4 regions of the Micromonospora sp. AKA38 genome follow, and region 4 is predicted to be linked to each of the others. Evidence: riboswitches for the same ligand, from Rfam matches in the RefSeq annotation. Region 4 holds a riboswitch; each other region holds the start of a gene.
The links. A riboswitch is a leader RNA that binds a small molecule or an ion and turns the genes downstream of it on or off. The one in region 4 is predicted to bind cyclic di-AMP.
Positions count from the first base shown of each region.

Region 1: another riboswitch for cyclic di-AMP. It lies ahead of TPA0908_RS28815 (coiled-coil domain-containing protein); the one in region 4 lies ahead of TPA0908_RS10575 (coiled-coil domain-containing protein).
Region 2: another riboswitch for cyclic di-AMP. It lies ahead of TPA0908_RS00895 (C40 family peptidase); the one in region 4 lies ahead of TPA0908_RS10575 (coiled-coil domain-containing protein).
Region 3: another riboswitch for cyclic di-AMP. It lies ahead of TPA0908_RS03840 (C39 family peptidase); the one in region 4 lies ahead of TPA0908_RS10575 (coiled-coil domain-containing protein).

Region 1 is NZ_BNEI01000007.1:335,501-338,700, forward strand. Features, by position in the region: gene TPA0908_RS28810 (YibE/F family protein) at 85-1,392, shown strand; cyclic di-AMP (ydaO/yuaA leader) riboswitch at 1,547-1,677, shown strand; gene TPA0908_RS28815 (coiled-coil domain-containing protein) at 1,682-2,707, shown strand; gene TPA0908_RS28820 (carbonic anhydrase) at 2,764-3,200, opposite strand, start outside.
Region 2 is NZ_BNEI01000001.1:173,734-176,933, forward strand. Features, by position in the region: gene TPA0908_RS00885 (pyridoxamine 5'-phosphate oxidase family protein) at 1-142, opposite strand, end outside; gene dcd (dCTP deaminase) at 221-799, shown strand; gene TPA0908_RS00895 (C40 family peptidase) at 871-1,905, opposite strand; cyclic di-AMP (ydaO/yuaA leader) riboswitch at 1,919-2,054, opposite strand; gene TPA0908_RS00900 (N-acetylmuramoyl-L-alanine amidase) at 2,287-3,200, shown strand, end outside.
Region 3 is NZ_BNEI01000002.1:43,803-47,002, forward strand. Features, by position in the region: gene TPA0908_RS03835 (hypothetical protein) at 25-579, shown strand; gene TPA0908_RS03840 (C39 family peptidase) at 634-1,494, opposite strand; cyclic di-AMP (ydaO/yuaA leader) riboswitch at 1,694-1,833, opposite strand; gene TPA0908_RS03845 (hypothetical protein) at 2,146-2,901, opposite strand; gene TPA0908_RS03850 (hypothetical protein) at 3,051-3,200, opposite strand, start outside.
Region 4 is NZ_BNEI01000003.1:472,095-475,294, forward strand. Features, by position in the region: gene TPA0908_RS10565 (HelD family protein) at 1-726, shown strand, start outside; gene TPA0908_RS10570 (cation diffusion facilitator family transporter) at 804-1,718, shown strand; cyclic di-AMP (ydaO/yuaA leader) riboswitch at 1,861-1,990, shown strand; gene TPA0908_RS10575 (coiled-coil domain-containing protein) at 1,996-3,081, shown strand; gene TPA0908_RS10580 (hypothetical protein) at 3,161-3,200, shown strand, end outside.

The DNA.
Region 1 (3,200 bases), on a different contig from region 4:
CGGGCGTGGACAGGACGCGTCCGCGCCGGCCGGTGGACGACCGGCCGGTGAACCGGTGCGCCGCGACCCGCAGGGAGAGCCACCGTGGGCGCCGACCACACCCGTCCCGCCCCCGCCGCGCCGCCGGGCGTACGCCGGCTCCTGCTCGCGACCGTGGTGCCGCTCTTCGTGCTCACCGTGCTCGCGGCGCTGGTGCTCTGGCCCCGGGGCGGCGGCCCCGAGCCGGCCGAAGCCGAGAACGTGCCGCGCCACCACGGCACGGTGACCCGGGTGGTGACCGAGCCCTGCCCGCCCACGCCGGAGGCCCCCGAGGGCGGCGGCGGCCGGTGCGGCACCGTGACGGTCGCCGCGGAGCAGGGCCCGGACGCCGGCCGGCAGGTCGAGACGCCGATCCCGGACGGGCCCGGGGCACCACGCGTCGAGGTCGGCGACGAGGTGATCCTGGTCGAGCTGACCGACCCGGCCGACCCGTCGGTGAAGGCGTACAACATCGCCGAGCACCAGCGGGCCACGCCGTTGATCTGGCTGGTGGCGCTCTTCGCCGCCGCGATCGTGGCGTTCGGGCGCTGGCGCGGGCTGGCCGCGTTGGGTGGCCTGGTGGCGAGCTTCGCCATCCTGCTCGGCTTCGTGCTGCCCGGGATCGGCGCCGGCCGGTCCCCGCTGCCGGTGGCGATCGTCGGCGCCGCGCTGATCATGTTCGTGGTGCTCTACCTGACCCACGGCATCAGCGCGCAGACGTCGGTGGCGGTGCTCGGCACGCTCGGCAGCCTGGTGGTCACCGGCGTGCTGGGCACGCTCGCCACCGCCGCCACCCACCTGACCGGCTTCGGCAGCGAGGACGCCACCACGCTCTCCATGTTCCAGGGCGGCGTGGACCTGCACGGGCTGCTGCTGGCCGGCATCATCATCGGCTCGCTGGGCGTGCTGGACGACGTCACGGTCACCCAGGCGGCCACCGTCACCGAGCTGGCGCACGCCAACCCCGACCTCTCCCGACGGCAGCTCTACCGGGCGGCCACCCGGGTGGGCCGGGCGCACATCGCGTCCACTGTCAACACCATCGTGCTGGCGTACGCGGGCGCCTCGCTGCCGCTGCTGCTCCTGCTGGTGGCCGACTCCCGCCCGGTGAGCGAGATCCTGACCAGCGAGTTCCTCGCCCAGGAGATCGTCCGCAGCGCGGTGGCGACCCTCGGTCTGATCGCCGCCGTACCGCTCACCACCGCGCTGGCCGCGGTCGTGGCCACCGCCGGGCGGCGCGGGCCGGCGGCCGGGGCGTCGCCGCCACCGCCGGGCCGGCCCCCGGCGGCCCGCGGCGAGGCGCTGGAGGCGCTCGGCGGGACGCCGACCGAACGGTGGCCCGACCGCCGGGGAAGTACGGATGTCGCATGGTGACACTCCGCAGCGTGACGGCGCGCGTGAAACGCGATGCTGGTCACGCTGGGCAATGTCGAATTCTCGCGATTGGTCGGCTTCCGGGCGTAGATCCCCGGTCGACATCTCGGGTAACCTCGCTGCCGGTCACCGCCGAAGGCGCGCACCCGCGCCTGCGGTGCCGCCGCCCAATCGCCTCCGGGCGAGCCGGGGAACCAGGTACATGGGGTGAATCCGCGTCAGCGGTAGGGGCCGCTTCCGTCCCGAACCCGTCAGCTAACCCGGTCGGCGGCCGACGGAAGGGAACACTGTGACGGCACCCCTGCGCCGCTGCTTGACACCCGTGGTGGCCGTGCTCGCCGCGCTCGCCGTGCTGGTCGGGCCGACCCCGGCGTCGGCGGCTCCGCACACCGCCGCCCCCAACCCCTCGGGGCACTCGGAGGACGACGACCCACCGCTGATCAGCGAGGCCGTCACCGCCGCCAACCGGGCCTACCTCCAGGCCAAGTCCAAGCTGGACACGTCGCGCAAGCGGCAGCTCAAGCTCGCGCTCGAGGTGAAGGCGGCGCAGAACGAGCTCGACGCGCTCAGCCCGCAGGTCACCGAGATCGCCGCGCAGTCCTACCGCACCGGTCGGGTCGGTGCGATGGCGATGCTGCTGGAGAGCGACTCGCCCGACTCGTTCGTCCGTCGGGCCAGCGCCCTGGACGAACTCAACCTGTTCAACGGGCAGCGGCTCGCCGCCATCAACGCGGTGAAGACGCGCGCCGAGCAGGCCAAGATCGCGCTCGACGCCGAGGTGCGCGAGCAGGAGAAGCAGACGAACGCGATGGCCCGCGAGAAGGTCGAGGCGCAGAAGGCGCTGAAGCTGGTCGGCGGGCTGGACTTCACCGGTGGCCTGGTCTCGGCCACCTCCCCGGTTGCCAAGATCGGCCCCGGCCGCACCGCCGACGGCGGGTGGAAGTCCGAGTCGTGCAGCGAGAACGACCCGACCACCTCCGGCTGCGTCACGCCGCGCACGCTGCACGCGTACAAGGAGGTCAAGCGCGCCGGCTTCAACCGCTTCGTGGGCTGTTACCGCCCCGGCGGGCCGTGGGAGCACCCCAAGGGCAAGGCGTGCGACTGGTCGTTGCAGAACAGCGGCTTCTCGCCGTGGCACAACAACGACACCCGCCGGTACGGCAACGAGGTGGCCGCCTTCCTCATCCGTAACGCCGACCGACTGGGCATCTACTACGTGATCTGGAACCGGCAGATCTGGTTCCCGGCGACCGGCTGGAGTTCCTACAGCGGGCCCTCGAACCACACCGACCACGTGCACATGTCACTGCTCTGACGCGTACGCGAGAAGGGGCCGCCTCCGGGCGGCCCCTTTCGTGTGTCCGGGGGTGGTCAGCCGGCGAGCGCCGGGTCCGCCGGTGCGGCCGGCGCGGGCACCGGGGCCGGGGACTGCGCCACCGTCCGCACCTCACCGCCGCTCAGCCGGTACGACATGCCGGCCACCGAGCACGCTCCCGCGGCCACCCGCTCGGCGAGCACCGTCGAGCGGGCCAGCAGGGTCTCCACGGTCTGCGCGATGTGGACGTCGATGATGCCGTCGAGGTCCTCGACCTCCTGCCGGGCGGCCCGGAGCAGGCTGGGCGAGACGGCGTCCACCACCGCGCCCAGGTGCCCGGCCGGCGCGGAGCCGGTGCGGACCGCCTCGCGGGCCGCCTGGACCGCGCCGCACGAGTCGTGGCCGAGCACCACCACGAGCGGCGTGCCGAGCACGGTCACCGCGTACTCGACGCTGCCGAGCACCTCGGGGCCGGCGGTGTGCCCGGCGGTAC
Region 2 (3,200 bases), on a different contig from region 4:
GCGAGACCGGGTGCACCCGTGGGCCACCATCGGCGCGGACCGTGGCGAGGTAGCCGAAGCCCGGCCCGTACTGCTGCATCAGAAGGCGGATCTCGGCCGCGAGTCGGGGTTCGTCGGCGGCGAATTCGGACCAGGAAGCCATGCCGACAGTCTATCGAACACGTGTACGAAGAAGTAGTCCGACACGCTGGTCACCACCGTCTGTCGCTAGAGTGTTCCGATGCTGCTCTCCGACCGCGACCTGGTCTCCGAGATCAAGGCGGGCACGCTCGCGCTGGAGCCCTTCGAGCCCACGCTGGTGCAGCCGTCCAGCATCGACGTACGCCTGGACCGGCTGTTCCGGGTCTTCAACAACCATCTCTACACGCACATCGACCCGTCGGTGCAGCAGGACGACCTGACGTCGATGGTGGAGGTCCCCGAGGGGCAGCCGTTCGTGCTGCACCCGGGCGAGTTCGTGCTCGCGTCCACGCTCGAGGTGATCTCGCTGGGTGAGGAGCTGGCCGGTCGGCTGGAGGGCAAGTCGAGCCTGGGGCGGCTCGGCCTGCTCACCCACTCCACGGCCGGCTTCATCGACCCGGGCTTCTCCGGCCACGTCACGCTGGAGTTGTCCAACGTGGCGAATCTGCCGATCACGCTCTGGCCGGGCATGAAGATCGGCCAGCTCTGCATCTTCCGGCTCTCGTCGCCGGCCGAGCACCCGTACGGCTCGGCCGTCTACGGGTCGCGCTACCAGGGTCAACGCGGCCCGACGCCGAGCCGGTCCTGGCAGAGCTGGCGCACCTGGCCGACCCGCTGACGCCGAGCGTGGTTGTGAGGAGGGGCCCCCTGTTATGCGGAATGCGTTAACCGGGGGCCCCTCCTAACACCTCAGCCGGGGCGGCCGTAGCTGTTGATGTCGCCGTCGTCGACGCGCTTCATGGTGATGGGCTTGCCGGACTGGGAGGCGTGCACCACCCAGCCGTCCCCGACGTACATGCCCACGTGGTGCAGGTCGCCGTAGTAGAAGACCAGGTCACCGGCGCGCAGCTCGGCGCGGCTGACCCGCTTCGTCACGTCGTGCTGCTGGCGGGCGTTGTGCGGCAGCGAGACCCCGGCCTTCGCCCAGGCGGCCATGGTCAGGCCCGAGCAGTCGAAGTGGTCCGGGCCGGCCGCGCCCCACACGTAGATCTTGCCGATCTGGGCGCAGGCGAACTTGACCGCCACCCCGGCCGCGCCGCCCGGGTATCCGGCGGGACAGGGGGCCGGGCGCAGCGGGCCGCCGCCACCGTTGCCGTACACCTTGAGCCGCAGCTTCTGGAGCTTGGCGATCTCGGCGTCGATCTGCTTCTTCTTCGCCGCGAGCTGGGCCTCGGTGCGGCTCAGGTCGGCGACCATCGCGTCCAGCGGCTTCTTCTTCGCCGCCAGCTCGTCGCGCAGCGCGGCGATGTCGCGGACCTGCTCCTGCTGGTGGTGCGCGAAGCGGTCGAGCATTTCCAGGCCGGTGACCAGCTCACTCGGCGAACGGCTGCCCAGCAGCGCGTTGACGGTGGAGAGGTTGTCGCCCTTGTACGCGTCGGCGGCGAGCCCGCCGACCTGGCCGAGCGCGGCGTCCACCCGGGCCTGGAGCGGGGCGATCTGCCTGCCGAGCGCGTCGGCCTGCTTGCGGCGCACCGCGAGCTGCCCGCGGACGGCGTTGACCTGTTCGATGACGGGTTCGAGCTTGTTCCAGTCGCGGTCGATCTGGGCCTCGATCTCGGCGACCGAGGGTTCCGCGTGCGCCGCCGTCGCGCCACCGGTCAGGACGACCGCGGCGCCGACCAGGGCGGCGAGTGTGGTGGTGAAGCGGGACCAGCGGAAACGCGGCACGGCGGCGGACCGGTCGACCGACCGGCTCGACGTCGGCCGCGGGGCATGGTGGGCCACCGGGCGTCCGTACTCCTTCTGCCTGACCGCCTACCGGGTTAGCTGACGGGTTCGGGCGGGAAGGGAAGCGCCCTACCGCAGTGGCTGCGGATTCACCCCAGGAACCTGGGTCCCCGGTTCGCCCGTGGGCGACTCGGCGGTGTCGGGCCGTCACCGACCGGGCTGGACGGTGAAACATGCGGCCGACGATTGACCAGAGTAAGGATTCCCGTTATCGATCCGCAACCCGAACGGCCGTGACACTCCGTACCGGATGCGCCGCGCGAACGTGAATGGAGATTTTCTTCGCGTTGGATTGCCTCCTGGAAAGGTATTGACCCCCACGGGTGGCTGGCGTGAGGGTGGGAACGCAGTGACCCCCATCCCTGTCCAGGAGGTTCGATGCACCTCACAGCCCCGCCGCCGAGCAGACGGATACTGCTCGCCGCCGCCGTGGCGACCGCCACCGCGCTTGCCACCACCGGCCCGGTGAGCGCCGCGCCGCAGGCGGACCGGCCCATCGGCGACCGTCAGCAGCAGTACGCAGCCGCGGCGGCCGAGTACGGCGTACCGCAGAACGTGCTGCTCGGTGTCTCCTACCTGGAGTCGAGGTGGGACACCCACCCGGGCCAGCCCAGCACCAGCGGCGGCTACGGCCCGATGCACCTGACCGACGCCGCGCACGTCCTGGCCACGCCGGGCAGCGCCCACGTCGACGAGGACGAGGACCCGCGCGGCGACGACGCCCGCCCGCTCCGGCTCGACCCGGCCACCGCCGCCGCGCCGACCCGGGAGACGCCGCTGCCGGCCGCCTCGCTCCAGACGCTCGACGCCGCCGCCACGCTCACCGGGCTGGACGCGCAGACGCTGCGCACCGACCCGGCGGCGAACATCCGCGGCGGCGCGGCGCTGCTGGCGTCGTACCAGAAGGCACTGGGTGGGCCGGTCGGCGCCGGCAGCGACGTCGCGGCCTGGTACGGCGCGGTGGCCCGCTACTCCGGCGCGGACACGTCCGACGCGGCGGCAGCCTTCGCCGACGAGGTCTACGACCAGCTCGGCCAGGGCGCGGCCCGGACCACCGACGACGGGCAACGGGTCACGCTGGCCGCCACCGCCGCGCAGCCGGACCGGGCCGTGCTGGCCCGGCTCGGACTACGCCACGCCGCGCGGCCGGACGGGCTGGAGTGCCCGGTGCGGCTGGCCTGCGAGTGGATTCCCGCCCCCTACGAGCAGCTCAGCGCCGACCCGGGCGACTACGGCAACCACGACCTGGGCGACCGGCCGAAGCAGCAGAAGATCGAATACATCGTCATCCA
Region 3 (3,200 bases), on a different contig from region 4:
TGACCCCCGAATGGAGCCCCCGCCATGAACACGATGCTGCGTAAGAGCGTGCTGGGTATTGCTGGTCTGGCTTTCACCGGTGGTGTGTTCGCCGGTCCGATCGCCGGTCATGTCGAGTCCGCGCACGCCGCTACGGCCAAGCCGGTCACGGCGGTGGCGAGTGTGCAGGGTGAGCAGTCGACGATCAACCTGAACGACGAGCAGACGGCGAACGTGAAGGCGATCATCGCGGCGACGAAGAAGGCCGGGCTGCCGGAGCGGGCTGCGGTGGTCTCGATCGCGACCGCGTTGCAGGAGTCGAAGCTGGAGAACCTGGGCCATCTCGGCGACCGCAACGACCATGACTCGCTGGGTCTGTTCCAGCAGCGCCCGTCCTCGGGTTGGGGCACCCCGGAGCAGATCACCGATCCGGAGTATTCGACGCTTGCGTTCCTGAAGGGGTTGAAGCAGGTTGACGGCTGGCAGGACATGCCGCTGACCGAGGCCGCGCAGACGGTGCAGGTGTCGGCCTACCCGGACGCGTACGCGCAGTGGGAGAAGCAGGCCACCGACCTCGTCGGCAAGCACTGGAACAGCTGAGACGACGCGAAGGCCGGCACCCCGGACAGGGGTGCCGGCCTTCGACGCGTACGGTCAGGCGGAGTAGCCGCGCGTGGCCATCCAGTTCGCCAGATCGATGGTGCTGATCCAGTACGCCGGCAGCGACGGGTCGGCCGAGTCGGCGATCCGTACGGTCCGACCGTCGTTCTGGTAGCCGACCACGGCGATGTAGTGGCCGCCCGGGAACGAGTGCCAGCCGCCGTTGGTGTCGGTGGCGTCCCCGACGACGTTCGAGACCACCGCCCGGCCGTTGCGGACCGCGTTGACCACGTCGGCCTGGAGTCGGTCGATCTGCGCCTTGGTGGCCGTGCCGGGGATCATGCGGGTCCGGTACGGGTCGCCCTTGACCTGCTGGTTGAGCACCCGGGTGGTGTCCTCGGCCGAGTTGGTGCCCATCTCGGTGGTACCGAGCGCGACGGCGAGCGTGTCCTGGCTGCGCTCGATGCCGGTGGCGCTGAGCGCGTTCCGCACCGCGGCCGGGCCGCAGTAGTAGTAGGTGGTCTGCGCCTGGTAGTCGTAGTCGAGCACCTTGCTCGACGGCGGCTTCGGCGTGGCCTTGCGGGTGGTGTCCGGGTCGGCGACCTTCGCCGTGGGCGAGGCGCTGGGCGAGCGGCGGGGCGAGGCGCTCGGCGACGCGCTCGGCGACGCGCTCGGCGACGCGCTCGGCGACGGGACGGCGATGCGCGCCTCGCTGCGGCTGGCGGTGTCGCCGAGGCGGGAGCCGAGTTCCGCCACCGCGGCGGTGCTCTCCTGCCGGGTCGGCGCGTCGTCGGTGGCGGTCAGCGCGGCGCCGGTGCCACCGGCCAGCACGAGGGCCGCCGCCGAACCGGCGATGATCTGGTACGGACGCTCGGTCGCGAGGCGACGCAGGTGGCGCTTCAGGTGGTACTTCACGGGTTTCCTCCACGGGGTGGGCGGCACGCGCCGACCCCGCGCGTGGAGGAACTCACACGCGCTGGCGGGCGGGACGGCCGCGGGAAGTCGCCCGGATGCCGGGCGGGACGGGGTCGGAAGCGCGTCGCGTCAGGCGAGCGCCGGCACCCCGGGGCCGTGGAGGCGGGGAGACGTTCGGGGGGTGGTGGGCACGGGATGGAACTCCTTCCGTGGCCGCCGACCGGGTTAGCTGACGGATTCGGGCGGGAAGTACGCCCTACCGCGGCCGTGGGCTCGCGGATTCACCCCGGTGTTGCGTTGGGTCCCCGGTTCGTATGCACGATTAGGCGGGTCGGCGCGGCGTCGCCATCTGCGATCGGGAACCGCACCGGACGCGCCGACACTACCGGCGGGTACAGGCCCTGCCAAGCGCTCTCACCTGCGTAAACATCCTCGACGACTACGGATTCGGAACAGCCGGTCACCGACCTCCCTCAATGGGACAAGCGGCTACGTCGGCGCCGTGCGGCAGGAAGCGGACATCCGGCCGACGAAGAATCGGGCAGCGGGCGCAGCAGGGGCCATCGATCCGGACGGTCGCCGGCGGACGGCACCGGTGACCGGCCTCACCGGTTTCGGGTAACGATTCGGTCGACGTGCTCCCCGGGACGCTCAGCCGACGCGGGCCGGACGCCACCGCACCGCCGACGGGGCCGGGACGCGGCTCGCCGACGAGACGCGGGACGTGGGCACCGGCCGCAGCGCCGTGGCAGCCGCGCACGCCTCGGCGGCGAGCGTGCGGGCCGCCTCGGCGGCCAGTTCGGCGTCCCGCCACGCGAGGCGTTCCCGCTCGGCGGCCGTCTCCCAGCCGGCCCGCCGCCCGTCGCGGACGGTCCGGGCCAGCACGATCTCCTGCTCGGCCGGGTGCCGGCGCGGGTCCCACCCGTTGCGGTGGGCGAGCACGTCGGCGAGCTGGCGGGCGGTCAGCTCCCCCCGCCAGTGCGCCGTCATGGCGGCGTGGTGCAGCCAGCGTTCGCGCGCCGCGTACTCGGCAGGGGTGCGGGGTGTGTGCGGGGCGGGCAGCGCGCCGGCGCCGGCCAGGCGGCGGGCGGCGGCGTCCGCCTCGTCGTAGGCGGTCCAGGCCCGCTCGGCCTCGCTCTGGGCGGTCAGCCACTGCTCGCGACGGCGACGGGCGGTCTGCGCGGCCCCGGCGGCGGCCATCGCCACCTCGTCGGCGTACCGGGCCAGGTCGGCGCGGTGGAGCGCCTCCGCGTCGACGGGTTCGAGTGCCGGCTCCCCCGCGCCGTCGCGTTCCGGTCGAGCGACCAGCACGGCGAGCAGGACGAGGGCGAGCACGGTCAGCGCCGACCAGATGGCGGCGGCCTCGGGGACGGCGGTGAGGAAATTGAGGAGAACGGTCTGCGACATGGTCGGCACCTCACGGGAGACAGTGGCGGGTAACTCCGCACGGCCGGTCGGGGGCGGGGCGCGGCCGGAGTCCGGGCGCCGCCGGGCCGCCGAGGGGCGGTGCGGGGTGAGGTTCGGTGGGCGCGGTCACGGGCCGGGCCCGTGGCGGCTCAGCGGGCGGGCGGGGCCCGCGGACCGGCCGGAGCCGGCGGCTGGCCGACCGGGAACGGGTGCCGCCCGGTCGGGGGCGGGGCATCGCCCACCGGCTGCGGCTCGGGAACGCCGACGCGGCTCCGCTGCCGATCGACGGCGGGGACGCC
Region 4 (3,200 bases):
CAGTTGGCCGGCGGCGTGCGCGAGCTGAGCACGTACGCCGATCGGCAGCGTGCGGCCCGGGCCGCCGCCCGGGAGCGCCCGGTGGACTACCGCGACTTCGCCCACGTGGTGGTGGACGAGTCGCAGGACGTCTCGCCGATGCAGTGGCGGATGGTCGGTCGGCGCGGCCGGCTGGCCTCCTGGACCGTGGTCGGCGATCCGGCGCAGACCGCCTGGACCGGCGATCCGCAGGAGCTGGACCGGGCGCGTGACCAGGCGCTGGGGCGGCGGCCCCGGCGTCGCTTCGAGCTGACCACCAACTACCGCAACTCGGCGGAGATCTTCGCGGTGGCGGCGGCGGAGATCCGCCGGCGGTATCCGGATCTGGCGCTGCCCGTCGCGGTGCGCTCCACCGGCGTGCCACCGGTGGAGCGGACGGTGGCCGCGGCCGAGCTGCCGGCGGCCACGGTCGAGGCGGTCCGGGCGCTGCTGGCCGAGGTGGAGGGCACGGTCGGCGTGATCACGCCGGTGCCGCGCCGGGACGAGGTGGCCGGTTGGCTGGGCGACCTCGACGCGGGCCGGCTCCAGGTGGTCACCAGCCTCCAGGCCAAGGGCATGGAGTACGACGGGGTGGTGCTGGTCGCGCCGAGCGAGATCCGGGCCGACCCGGGTTCGGGTGTCCGCACGCTCTACGTCGCGCTGTCCCGGGCCACCCAGCGCCTGACCACGCTCGATCCGGTGGGCTGACGCCACAGTTACTTGCACACATAGCGATGTGAGCATAGATTGGGCCCGTCCGGGATCCGGGGCGGGAGGGTGTGTGCGTGGGCGCAGGTCATGACCACAGCGCTGCGGTGGCCAACGCGGCGCACCGGCACTCCGGTCGGCTCTGGGCGGCGTTCGCGCTGCTCGCCGTGCTGATGGTGGTCGAGGCGGTGGCCGCCGTCACGACCGGTTCGCTCGCGCTGCTCTCCGACGCCGGCCACATGTTCACCGACGTGCTCGGCATCGGCATGGCGCTCGCGGCGATCACCGCCACCCGGCGCGCCCGGACCGACCCGCAACGCACGTTCGGGCTCTACCGGCTGGAGGTGCTCGCCGCGCTGGCCAACGCGGTGCTGCTCGGCGCCGTCGCGGTCTACGTCCTGATCGAGGCGGTACGCCGGTTCGGCGAGCCGCCGGAGGTGCTCGCCGGACCGATGCTGGTGGTGGCCGTGCTCGGCCTGCTCGCCAACATCGCCGCGTTCGCGCTGCTGCGCTCCGGCGCCCAGGAGAGCATCAACCTGCGCGGCGCGTACCTGGAGGTGCTGGGCGACCTGCTCGGCTCGCTCGGCGTGATCGGCGCCGCGCTGGTCATCGCGGTCACCGACTGGTGGTGGGCCGACCCGCTGGTCGCGGTGGCGATCGGTCTGTTCATCCTGCCGCGCACCTGGCGGCTCGGCCGGGCCGCGGTGCGCATCCTGGTGCAGGCCGCGCCGGAACACCTCCAGGTGACCGCCGTGCACGACCGGCTGACCGCCGTGCCCGGCGTGGCGGAGGTGCACGACCTGCACGTCTGGACGCTCACCTCCGGCATGGACGTGGCCTCGGCGCACCTGACCACCGATCCGGGCGCGGAGGTCGCCACCGTGCTGGCCGCCGCCCGGGCCGCGCTGCACGAGGACTTCTCGATCGATCACGCCACGTTGCAGATCGAACCCGGAGCGTCCGCCGGCGCCTGCGGCCCGACCGGCTGGTAGTTAGGACAGACTTAAATTCGAGTGGCTATTGTTAGCTTATGCCGGTTTTGCCCGGTATCCGGTTCCGGGTGACGGAGCCGGCTCCGGGCAACGCCGGTAGGCTCGGTCGCGGCCGACCCGCAGGCGTCATCCGGCGCCGACGGAGCGGCCGTCGCCTAATCGCCCGCGGGGCGAGCCGGGGAACCACGTACGTGGGGTGCATCCGCGTCAGCGGTAGGGATCTTCCGTCCCGAACCCGTCAGCTAACCCGGTCGGCGGTTGACGGAAGGACACGTGAATGCCCCCAGTGGCACCTGTACGACGGACGGCCGCCCGGATGGCGGCCCTGCTCGTCGCGATGCTGACCCTCGGCCTCGTGACGGCGCCGGTCTCCCCCGCCTCGGCGGCGCCCCCGACCGGCCGGCTCGCCGCCGCGCCCGGTGACGACGACGAGGGCGGCACGCCGGCGCTGCGCGCCAAGCTCGATGCCGCCAGCAAGGGCTGGCTGGAGGCCAAGGCCGCGCTGAGCCGGTCGGTGACCCGGCAGAAGCAGCTCAACGAACGACTCGTGACGATCGACGCGGAGCTGGTCGAGCGCGACGCCAAGGTCGGTGAGATCGCCGAGGTGGCGTACCGTACCGGCCGGATGGGCACCGCCGCGGCGCTGCTCGGCAGCACCAGCCCGGAAGGCTTCATGGACCGGGCCGCCGCCCTGGAGACGGTCGCCGCGCACGAGGACCGGACGCTGCGCGAGCTGATCACCACCCGCGACGAGGCGATCCGCACCCGTACCGCGCTCGACGGCGAGGTCCGCGAGCAACGCAAGCAGGTCACGGTGATGGCCAAGCGCAAGGAGCAGGCCGAGCAGGCGCTGGAGGAGGCCAACAACCGGCCGTCCGCCAGCAGCGGCGGCGGCAGCAGCGGCAGCGGGATCCGGGGCACCTCCACCGCGAACGCGAAGCCGGCCAAGCGCAACTCCGACGGCTCCTGGCCGGCCGAGTCGTGCAGCGTCAACGACCCGACGCCGGCCAGCGGCTGCATCACCCCACGTACGCTGCACGCGCTGCAACAGGCCAAGGCCGCCGGCTTCACCCGGTACGTCTCCTGCCACCGGCCCAGTGGCTCCGGCGAGCACCCGAAGGGTCGGGCCTGCGACTTCGCGGCCCAGAAGAGCGGCTTCGGCGGCGTGGCCAGCGGCGGCGACCGGACGTACGGCAACAACCTGGCCGCGTACTTCGTGCGCAACGCCGACCCGCTCGCCGTGCTCTACGTGATCTGGTTCAAGCAGATCTGGCTGCCCAGCAGCGGCTGGAAGTCGTACAGCGGGGGCAACGGCGACCCGTCCAGCGACCACACCAACCACGTGCACCTGTCGGTCTACTGAGCACTACGCCCCACGACGTACACCGGGTGTCGTCGCGCGGACCACGACGTGGGCCGCGCGACGGGGCGACGATCGGGACATGAGACGACTCTCCCCCGCCGGCCGCAAGGCGCTGCTCA